One region of the Ancylobacter novellus DSM 506 genome, then DNA from elsewhere that is predicted to be linked to it. Evidence: predicted binding sites of a transcription regulator. Region 1 holds the regulator's gene; the other holds the start of a gene.
What was found. Region 1 encodes LexA, which represses DNA repair genes until DNA is damaged. Its sites were predicted from a motif close to TGTTCNNNNTGTGTTCNG; they were not measured.
Positions count from the first base shown of each region.

Region 2: the regulator LexA is predicted to act here: its motif matches at 4,102-4,119, upstream of recA (recombinase RecA).

Region 1 is NC_014217.1:1,901,589-1,907,015, reverse strand. Features, by position in the region: gene gltX (glutamate--tRNA ligase) at 1-953, opposite strand, end outside; gene SNOV_RS09125 (ComEC/Rec2 family competence protein) at 1,111-3,492, shown strand; gene lexA (transcriptional repressor LexA) at 3,486-4,184, opposite strand; gene SNOV_RS09115 (GntR family transcriptional regulator) at 4,377-5,075, opposite strand; gene hpxZ (oxalurate catabolism protein HpxZ) at 5,159-5,427, opposite strand, start outside.
Region 2 is NC_014217.1:2,260,347-2,265,773, forward strand. Features, by position in the region: gene SNOV_RS10785 (cyclic nucleotide-gated ion channel) at 1-67, opposite strand, end outside; gene alaS (alanine--tRNA ligase) at 98-2,749, opposite strand; gene recA (recombinase RecA) at 2,942-4,024, opposite strand; gene SNOV_RS10800 (VOC family protein) at 4,361-4,777, shown strand; gene SNOV_RS10805 (glycoside hydrolase) at 4,790-5,427, shown strand, end outside.

The sequences.
Region 1 (5,427 bases):
GGCGTCGCCCGCATATAGAGGCCGTTGATGCTCTCCAGCTTGGCGAAGTCGAAGCGGGCGGCGGAGCGGCCGACCCTGTCGAGGTCGAACAGGGTGCTCATCTCCTCGGTGGAGAAGATCTCCTGGTCGCCATGGCTCCAGCCGAGGCGGACGAGGTAGTTGCGCAGCGCCGCCGGCAGGTAGCCCATGGCCCGGTAGGCGTCGACGCCGAGCGCGCCGTGGCGCTTGGAGAGCTTGGCGCCGTCCGGCCCGTGGATGAGCGGGATGTGCGCCATGCGCGGTACCTCCCAGCCCAGCGCATGGTAGATCTGCGTCTGGCGCGCGGCATTGGTGAGGTGGTCGTCGCCGCGGATGATGTGGGTGACGCTCATGTCGTGGTCGTCGACCACCACGGAGAGCATGTAGGTCGGCGTACCGTCCGAGCGCAGCAGCACGAGATCGTCGAGTTCCTTGTTCTGGAATACGACACGGCCCTGCACGAGGTCGTCGATGATGGTCTCGCCCTCGATGGGCGCCCTCAGGCGGATCGCAGGCTTGCGGTCGGTCGGGTAGTCGGCGGCATCGCGGTCGCGCCAGCGCCCGTCATAGCGCGGCGGGCGGCCCTCCTTGCGGGCGGTCTCGCGCATTTCCTCCAGCTCCGCCGCCGTGGCGTAGCAGGGATAGGCGCGTCCGGCCGCGATCATCTGCTCCACCGCCTCGCGGTGACGCGCGGCGCGGGCGAACTGGTAGATGACGTCGCCCGACCAGTCGATGCCGAGCCATTTCAGCCCGTCGATGATGGCGTCGATCGCCTCCGGCGTGGAACGCTGGCGGTCGGTGTCCTCGATGCGCAGCAGCATTTTCCCGCCCTTGGCGCGGGCGTAGAGCCAGTTGAACAGCGCGGTGCGCGCCCCGCCGATGTGCAGGAAGCCGGTGGGCGAGGGGGCGAAGCGGGTGACGACGGTCTCGGACATTTCTCTTCCGTCTCGCGCCGCGAAGGGCTGCGGCGTCAAAGCGTGGCGGGCGCGGACGGTGCGTGTACCATAGGTGCGCAACACCGCGAAAGCCGCGCCGTCGCCTGCTTTTGCCGGGCGATGGCGGCGTGGATGGGGCAGGGCGTCGGGGGACGACGTGCAGGGGGGCGAGGAGCCGTCAAAGTCGCGGCCGGAGGAGGCGCTCCCGCGTGCCCGGGCGCGGGCGGCGGCGCTCGCCCTCGGCGGCGCGCGCCGCGCGGCCGGGCAGGGCTGGCCGCTGCCCTCGCTCGGCGCGCTGGCAGGACGTCTCGCCGCGGCGCTGGCGCGCGAGCTGGACGACCGGCGCGGCTTCCTGTTCCTGCCGATCGGCGTCTCCGCCGGCGCGGGGCTCTATTTCGGCGCGCCGCACGAGCCATTGCCCTATGTCGCCTTGCTGCCGGCGGCGGTGTTGATCGGCATCGCCGTGTGGGCGCGGGAAAAACCCTTCGCCTTCCATCTCTTCGCGCTGCTCGCCGCCATCACCGCCGGCTTCGCGCTGGCGAGCCTGCAGGTGCAGCGCATGGCGCATCCGGTGCTCGGCGAGCAGCTCAATGCGGCCGAGATCACCGGCTTCGTCGAGGCCACCGAGCACCGCCCGCGCGGCAGCCGTGTCACCGTTTTGGTCACCACCTTTCCGCGCCCGCTGGTCGATGCGCCGCGGCGCGTGCGCGTGACGCTGGCGGGGCGTGATCCGCCGGCGGTCGGCAGCCATGTGCGGCTGCGCGCCAGCCTCGGGCCGCCGCCGGGGCCGGCCTATCCCGGCGGCTTCGATTTCGGCCGCGCGGTCTGGTTCGACGGCATCGGCGCCACCGGCTATGCGCTCGGCCGCCCGCAAATCGTTCCGGCGCCTGTGATCGCGCCGGCCGGTCTGGCGTTGACGACCTGGCTCGACGGCACGCGGCACGCTATCGCCGCGCGCATCCGCGCCGCCTTGCCGGGCGAGGAGGGCGGGGTGGCGGTGGCGCTGGTCACCGGGCTGCGCGACGCGGTGGCGGAGCCGATCGAGGAGAGCATGCGCGTCGCCGGCTTGTCGCACATCCTCTCCATTTCCGGCCTGCACATGGCACTGGTTGCGACCACCGTGTTCTTCCTAGCTCGGGCCCTGCTGGCGCTGTTTCCCGATCTCGCGCTGCGCTATCCGATCAAGGCCTGGGCGGCGGTGCCGGCGGCGCTGTCGGCGACGTTCTATCTGCTGCTCTCCGGCGCCGAACTGGCCACCCAGCGCGCCTATGTGATGACGCTGATCGTGCTCGCCGGCATCGTGCTCGGCCGTCCGGCGCTCACCTTGCGCACGCTGGCGGTGGCGGCGCTTGCGGTGCTGGCGCTCACCCCTTGGGCGGTGCTCGATCCCGGCGCGCAGATGTCCTTCGCCGCCACGCTGGCGCTCATCGCCGCCTATGAGCGGTACGGCCATTTCGTGACCACGCCGCCGGGCACGGCGGAGGACGCCGTCTGGCTGCGTCGGCCGGCCCGCTATGTCGCGGCGCTGGTGCTGGCTTCGCTCGCCGCCGGTCTCGCCACCGCGCCCTATGCGGCGTTCCATTTCCAACGGCTGGCGCCGCTGAGCCTGATCGCCAACCTCGCCGCCATGCCGGCCGTCTCCTTCATCGTCATGCCCGCGGGCCTGGTCGGCGCGGTGCTGATGCCGTTCGGCTGGGACGATCGGGCCTGGCGGCTGATGGGCTGGGGCATCGACCTGATGCGCGACATCGCCGATTTCGTCGCACGTATCCCTGGAGCGGATCGCGGCGTATCCGCCATGCCGATGGCGAGCCTCGTGCTGCTCAGCCTCGCCTTGATGGCGCTCTGCCTCTCCCGCACGCGGCTGATCCTGCTGGCTCCGGTGCTTGCCATCCTCGCGCTGTGGATCGCCGCGCGCGAGCCGCGGCCCGACCTATTCGTCGATGGCGAAGCGCGCACCGTCGCCGTGCGTGGGCCGGACGGCGCGCTCGCCGTCATGGGTGACCGCACGAGCGGTCTTGCCGACCGCTTCGCGGTGGAGCAGTGGCTGAGCGCCGACGGCGACCGCGCGCGCGCCGGCTCGAAAGAGCTGATACAGGCGGCTGCCTGCGATCCGCTCGGCTGCACACTGCCGCTCGTCGGCGGCGCGCTCGTTGCCCTGTCGCGGCATCCGGATTCGCTGGAGGACGATTGCCGCCTTGCCCGCGTGCTGGTGACGCCCTTCACGGCGCCTTCCGAATGCGCGGCGACGGTCATCCATCTCGATCCGCGCAAGGCGGGCGGCGGGGTGGCCGGCTATCGGACGGAGGAGGGCGAACTGCGGCTCGTCTCGGCCAACGCGCCCTATGGCGGCCGGCCCTGGCAGGCTGCCCCGCCGCGAGTTGCGACGACCAATGCTGCCGCGAGACTGCAGCCCATCACCGGCGCGGCTCAAGCCGGCAAACCGGCCGTCGCGCGCGCAACGGCAAGGTCGCGCGATCCGCTCGACGACATGGTTGGCGAAAGTGCCTCGGAGCGGCCGGCGAACGCTCCTCAGTAGCGCCGGAACAGGCCGACCAGCTTGCCCTGGATGCGCACGCGGTCGGGGCCGAAGATGCGGGTCTCATAGGCCGGGTTCGCCGCCTCCAGCGCCACCGAGGCGCCCTTGCGGCGCAGGCGCTTGAGAGTGGCTTCCTCGTCGTCGATCAGCGCCACCACGATCTCGCCGGTGTTGGCGGAATCAGTCTTGCGGATCAGCGCCAGGTCGCCGTCGAGGATACCGGCCTCGACCATGGAATCGCCGCGCACTTCCAGCGCGAAATGCTCGCCGCCAGCCAGCATTTCCGGCGGCATGCTGATGGTGTGGTCGCGCGACTGGATGGCCGAGATCGGCGTGCCGGCGGCGATGCGGCCCATGACAGGGATCGGCACCGAGCGGCGCACATCCTCGCTGTCTTCGGAGGGGCGCACGCGGCCGAGATTGCCCTCGATGACGTTGGGGGCGAAGGGGCGAGCGGCAGGCTTGGGCGGCTGCGCGTCCTCGGGGAGGCGGATCACCTCCAGCGCCCGCGCCCGGTTCGGCAGGCGGCGGATGAAGCCGCGCTCCTCCAGCGCCGTGATCAGCCGGTGGATGCCGGACTTCGACCTGAGGTCGAGCGCCTCCTTCATCTCCTCGAAGGAAGGCGGCACGCCGTCCTTCTGCAGACGCTCGTTGATGAACAGGAGCAGCTCATGCTGTTTGCGGGTGAGCATCCTGAGAATCCCGTCTGGCCGGCGTCGCCGGAATGAAACAAATCGCGAACAAAGACTATACGTTCTTATTGTGTTCCACAATGGGTAAAGGGATCGCTAAACGCGTGTAAAAGCGGTGAAATCGGCCATTGAGCGGCTGAATTCGCCCGGCGAGCGCCTCTTTGGCCTCCAAACAGGGGCGCCGGGGCCGAATCAGATCGTCTGCGCGTATTGCTCGTAGGCGTCGTGGACGATGGCGATATGGCTGCGCATGGCCGCAGCGGCGCCGTCGCGGTCGCCGCGCAGGATCGCCGTCACCACCTGATCGTGCTCGGTGTGGGAGAGGGCGAGGCGCCCGAGCGCGCGGAACTGCGCCCGGCGGAAGGGCGAGAGCCGCCGGCGCGTGCCGATCGTGATCTCGATCAGGTACTCGTTGTGGCTGCCGGCATAGATCGAGTTGTGGAACTGTTCGTTCGCCTCGCGATAGGCGGTGAACTCGCCCTGCCGCATGAAGTCGCTCATGTCGGCGTGCAGCTGTTCGAGCTGGCGGCGCTCCGGCGGCGTCATGTTGAGTGCGGAGAGGCCGGCGCAGAGCGCCTCGAGTTCGGCCATCACGTCGAACATGTTCTGCAGCCGCTCGACGCTCGGACGGGCCACCACCGCGCCGCGATGCGGACGGGCGTCGACCAGGCCGGAGGCGGTGAGCTCGCGCAGCGCCTCGCGGACCGGCGTGCGCGACACGCCGAAGCGGGCGGCGAGCGCAGTCTCGTCCAGCGCAGTGCCCGGTGGCAGCGTGCCGCGGGTGATCTCGTCGGCGAGTTGAATGCGCAACTCCTCCGCGCGCGTCACGCGGCCCCGCCGGCCGGCGCCGGCGGGCGGTTCGAGCGGGAAGCGGACAGGCAGCACGGACATGCGCGAACTGACGACCTGGAGACGGCCGAAAGCCGGACCGCCTCACGCATCAATAGCGGGCATGCCGGGCTTCACCAAGTGTTTCATTTGGCGGCGGGATCGTCGATGACGCTGACATGGGCGGCGACCACCTTCCAGCCTTCCGGCGTGCGCATCCAGGTCTGCATCTGCCGACCGACGCGGCCGGGTGCGCTGTTCCGGCGGAACAGGGTGGAGGCCACCGCCATGTCGCGGCCATAGGAGGTGAGGACGGTGCCTTCGAGCGTGCGCTGCAGCCCGACCGGCGAGCGGGCGGCGCGGAAGGCGCGGATTTCCTCTATGCCGTAGAGGTTTTCGCCGCCGCCATAGCGGA
Region 2 (5,427 bases), 360 kb from region 1:
AGTCGGAAAACCAGCCGGAGAACAAGCCGCCGGGGAACCTGCCGTTGTTCTGCCTGCGGGCCGCCATGCCGGCCTCTCCCCAACCGGCGCCCGCGCCTCAGCCCGCGAGCGCGTTCTCGATCGCCGCGAGCGCCTCGGCGGCGCGGCCGCCATCGGGACCGCCGGCCTGCGCCATGTCCGGCCGCCCGCCGCCGCCCTTGCCGCCGAGCGCCTCCGCCCCGCGCCGCACCAGCGCGACCGCATCATATTTGCCGGTGAGGTCGTCGGTGACGCCGACCACGAGGCCCGCGCGGCCTTCCTCAGTCACGCCGACAATGGCGACGATCCCTGAGCCGATGCGCTTCTTGCCCTCGTCGGCGAGGCTCTTGAGGTCCTTGAGGTCGATGCCGGAGACCTGCCGCGCCAGCAGCTTGACCGCGCCGACCGTGCGCGCCGGCTCCTCGCTCGCCGCGCCGCCGCCCATGGCGAGCTTGCGCTTGGCGTCGCCGAGCTCGCGCTCCAGCTTGCGCCGCTCCTCGACGAGCTGGGCGATGCGCGCCTCGACCTCGCCCACGGGCGCCCGCAGCACGTCCGCTGCGCCCTGCAGCGCGCGGCTCTGCGCATTGAGATGGTGGCGGGCGGCGTCGCCCGTCATCGCCTCGATGCGGCGCACGCCGGCGCCGACCGCGCTCTCGCCGAGCACGCTGACGAGGCCGATATCGCCGGTACGGGCGACATGGGTGCCGCCGCACAGCTCGACCGAATAGGGCGCGCCATTGCCGGGATCGGTGCCCATGGAGACGACGCGCACCTCGTCGCCGTATTTCTCGCCGAACAGCGCCCGCGCGCCCGACTCGATGGCGTCGTCCACTGCCATCAGCCGGGTGACCACCGGCTCGTTGCGCAGCACGATGCGGTTGGCGATGTCCTCGACCGCCTTCAGCTCCGCCGCTTCGACGGGCTTGGGGTGGCTGAAGTCGAAGCGCAGCCGGTCGGGCGCGACCAGCGAGCCCTTCTGGGCGACGTGGTCGCCGAGCACGCGGCGCAGCGCTTCGTGCAGCAGATGCGTCGCCGAATGATTGGCGCGGATCGCCTGCCGGCGCTCGCCGTCGACGAACAGCGCCAGCGGCGCGCCGATGGTCAGCGTGCCCTCCTCGACCTCCACCTCATGGGCGAAGATGTCGCCGAGCTTCTTCTGCGTGCCGGTGACGCGCAGCTTCAACCCGCCCTCGCCGCTCATCGTGCCGGTGTCGCCGACCTGGCCGCCGGATTCGCCGTAGAACGGGGTCTGGTTGAGCACGACGAGGCCGCGCGCGCCGGCGGGCAGCGTCTCGACGCGCTTGCCCTCAGTGACCAGCGCGGTGACCGTGCCTTCCGCCGTCTCGGTGCCGTAGCCGAGGAACTCGGTCGGGCCGACCTCCTCGCGCACCGCGAACCACACCGTGTCGGTCGCCGCCTCGCCCGAGCCGGCCCAGGAGGCGCGGGCCTCGGCGCGCTGGCGCTCCATCGCGGCGTTGAAGCTGTCGACGTCGACATTGACGCCGCGGGCGCGCAGCGCGTCCTCGGTCAGGTCGAGCGGGAAGCCATAGGTGTCGTAGAGCTTGAACGCCGTCTCGCCGGAGAACTTGGCGCCGGCGCCGAGGCCCTCGCTCTCGGTCTCCAGGATGGAGAGGCCGCGCTCCAGCGTCTTGCGGAAGCGCGTCTCCTCGAGGCGCAGCGTCTCGGTGACCAGCGGCTCGGCGCGCACGATCTCGGGGAAGGCGCGGCCCATCTCGCGCACCAGGATCGGCACCAGGCGGTGCATCAGCGGGTCGCGGGCGCCGAGCAGCTGGGCGTGGCGCATGGCGCGGCGCATGATGCGGCGGAGCACGTAGCCGCGGCCCTCATTGGAGGGCAGCACGCCGTCGGCGACCAGGAAGGTCGAGGCACGCAGATGGTCGGCGATGACGCGGTGGCTCGCCTTCTGCGGGCCGTCCGCCGGCACGTCGGTCATCTCCTCGACTGCGCCGGTGAGCGCGCGCATCAGGTCGATCTCGTAATTGTCGTGCGTGCCCTGCAGCACGGCGGAGATGCGCTCGAGCCCCATGCCGGTGTCGATGGACGGGCGCGGCAGGTTCAGCCGCTCGCCGCCCGGCAGCTGCTCGAACTGCATGAAGACGAGATTCCAGATCTCGATGAAGCGGTCGCCATCGGCGTCCGGCGAGCCGGGCGGGCCGCCGGGGATGTGGTCGCCGTGGTCGTAGAAGATCTCCGAGCACGGGCCGCAGGGGCCGGTGTCGCCCATCTGCCAGAAATTGTCGGAGGTGGCGATGCGCACGATCTTGGAATCGGGCAGGCCGGCGATGCGCTTCCACAGCGAGAAGGCCTCGTCGTCCTCATGGTAGACGGTGACCATGAGCTTCTCGACCGGCAGCTCGAATTCGCGGGTGATCAGGTTCCAGGCGAATTCGATGGCATTCTCCTTGAAGTAGTCGCCGAAGGAGAAATTGCCGAGCATCTCGAAGAAGGTGTGGTGCCGGGCGGTGTAGCCGACATTGTCGAGGTCGTTGTGCTTGCCGCCGGCGCGCACGCATTTCTGTGAGGTGGCGGCACGCGAATAGGGACGCTTCTCGATGCCGGTGAAGACGTTCTTGAACTGCACCATGCCGGCATTGGTGAACATCAGCGTCGGGTCGTTGCGCGGCACAAGCGGCGATGAATCAACCACTTGGTGACCGTTCTTCGCAAAATAGTCGAGGAAGGTCGCACGTATTTCGTTGACGCCGCTCATAGAATCCGAATCCGCCGATGAAACATAATCGGCGCCGCCCGGCGCCGGCCCGCCGCGCGCGGTTCTGGCGCACGGCACGGGCGCAACGGTTCTAGCGACGCGCCAACACCTTGTCCAGAAACGGACACGGGAGGCACTGCGGCCTCCCGTGGTTCGAAACTCGGCCTGTCGTCCCGCGCTAGCGGGCGCGTCTCAACCCTCGGCGTCGCCGTCGTCATCCTCGCCCGCCTCGCCGGCGAGGATCTGCTCGGCGATCAGGCCGGCGTTCTGGCGGATGGTCGCCTCGATGCGGCCGGCGACGTCGGGATTCTGGCGCAGGAAGTTCTTGGCGTTCTCGCGGCCCTGGCCGAGGCGCTGGCTGTCATAGGAGAACCAGGCGCCCGACTTCTCCACCACCCCGGCCTTGATGCCGAGGTCGATGAGCTCACCCATCTTGGAGACGCCCTCGCCATACATGATGTCGAACTCGACCTGCTTGAAGGGCGGCGCCAGCTTGTTCTTCACCACCTTCACGCGGGTCTGGTTGCCCACCACCTCGTCGCGCTCCTTGATCGCGCCGATGCGGCGGATGTCGAGGCGCACCGAGGAATAGAACTTCAGCGCGTTGCCGCCGGTCGTGGTCTCCGGGCTGCCATACATCACGCCGATCTTCATGCGGATCTGGTTGATGAAGATCACCATGGTCTGGGAGCGGTTGATCGAGGCGGTCAGCTTGCGCAGCGCCTGGCTCATCAGCCGCGCCTGCATGCCGGGCTGGTTGTCGCCCATCTCGCCGTCGAGCTCGGCGCGCGGCGTCAGCGCGGCGACGGAATCGACCACCAGCACGTCCACCGCGCCGGAGCGCACCAGCGTGTCGGCGATCTCCAGCGCCTGCTCGCCGGCGTCGGGCTGGGAGATCAGGAGATTGTCGAGGTCGACGCCCAGCTTGCGGGCATAGATCGGGTCGAGCGCGTGCTCGGCGTCGATGAAGGCGCAGACGCCGCCCTTCTTCTGCGACTCGGCGATGGTGTGCAGGGCGAGCGTGGTCTTGCCCGAGGATTCCGGCCCGAAGATCTCGACGATGCGCCCGCGCGGCAGGCCGCCAATGCCGAGCGCGATGTCGAGCCCGAGCGAGCCGGTGGAGACCGTCTCGATCTCCATGATCTTGTCGTTCTTGCCCAGGCGCATGATCGAGCCCTTGCCGAAATGGCGCTCGATCTGCGAAAGCGCGGCGTCCAGCGCCTTGGCCTTGTCCATGGAAGATCCTTCAACGAGTCGCAGATTTGCTTGAGTCATCGCCGGGCTCCGGGCTGCACGCAAGGGGATGGATGAGGTTTGCGAGAAGTTGAGCGAGTTGTACCCGGTTTGTTCGATGTTCGCAATATGTTCTCAGACCGATTACCGCAGTTTCGGCTAACGCCAGTATAGTCCGATATCCGCCGGTCGGCAGGCGTGGCGGGTGCGAAGCTGGCCCCGGGGCCACGGCGCGGCTAGGCTGGCGGCAAACAACCCAAGAAAAATTTCTGTCGCGATGTCGGGCCAGCCTCGCCCCGTTCGTCCTCGTGGCGTCGGTGCCGGCTCGCTTGGCCGCGGCGCCGGGGCACGGGGAAACGGCCAAGGGAGGACAAGTCAATGAACGTGCAGGCTTATCTGATGTTCAACGGCCGCACCGAAGAGGCCATCGAGTTCTACAAGAAGGCGGTCGGCGCCGAGGTCACCATGCTGATGCGCTTCCGCGAGGCGCCGGACCAGCCGCCGCCGGGCATGGTCCCGGAAGGCTGGGACGACAAGATCATGCATTCGAGCTTCAAGGTCGGCGATGCCGAGCTGATGGCCTCGGATGGCTGCCAGTCCGACGCCGCCGGCTTCAGCGGCATCTCGCTGGCGCTCTCGGTCGCCTCCCCGGAGGAGGCGGAAGCGAAGTTCGCCGCGCTCGCCGAGGGCGGACAGGTCACCATGCCGCTGATGAAGACCTTCTTCTCGCCCAGCTTCGGCACGCTGACCGACCGTTTCGGCGTGTCCTGGATGATCGTCGTCTCCACCAACTGACGGGAGCGCGCCATGGCGAAGCAAGTCTTCATCCTCGTCGGCACCCGCAAGGGCGCCTTCATCCTCGAGAGCGACGCCTCGCGCCGCTCATGGGAGGTGCGCGGCCCGTTCTGCGAGACGTGGCCGACCAACCATGTCGTCGGCGATCCGCGGACCGGCACCATCTATGCCGGCGGCGGCAATGAATGGTTCGGCCCGGCGGTGTGGAAATCAACCGATTTCGGGACGACGTGGACCCATTCGAGCCAGGGCCTCGCCTATGAAGGCGGGGACGCGCCGGTGAAATCGGTGTGGAGCCTCGCCGCCGGCCCGGACGGCAGCCTCTATGCCGGCGTCGAGCCGGCCGGCCTGTTCCGCAGCACCGATGGCGGCGAGAGCTGGACCCATGTCGAGGGCCTGCGCGAGCACCCGACGCGGCCGGAATGGAATCCCGGCGGCGCGGGGCTGATCCTGCATTCGCTGGTGCTCGACCCGGCGGACCGGAACAAGATCTGGGTCGGCATCTCCGCCGCCGGTGTCTTCGCCACCGAGGATGGCGGGAAAAGCTGGGAGACCCGCAACCGCGGCACCCGCGCCGACTACATGCCCGAGGGCCAGAACTATCCCGAGTTCGGCCAGTGCGTGCATTGCCTCGTCATGGCGCCGGGCGG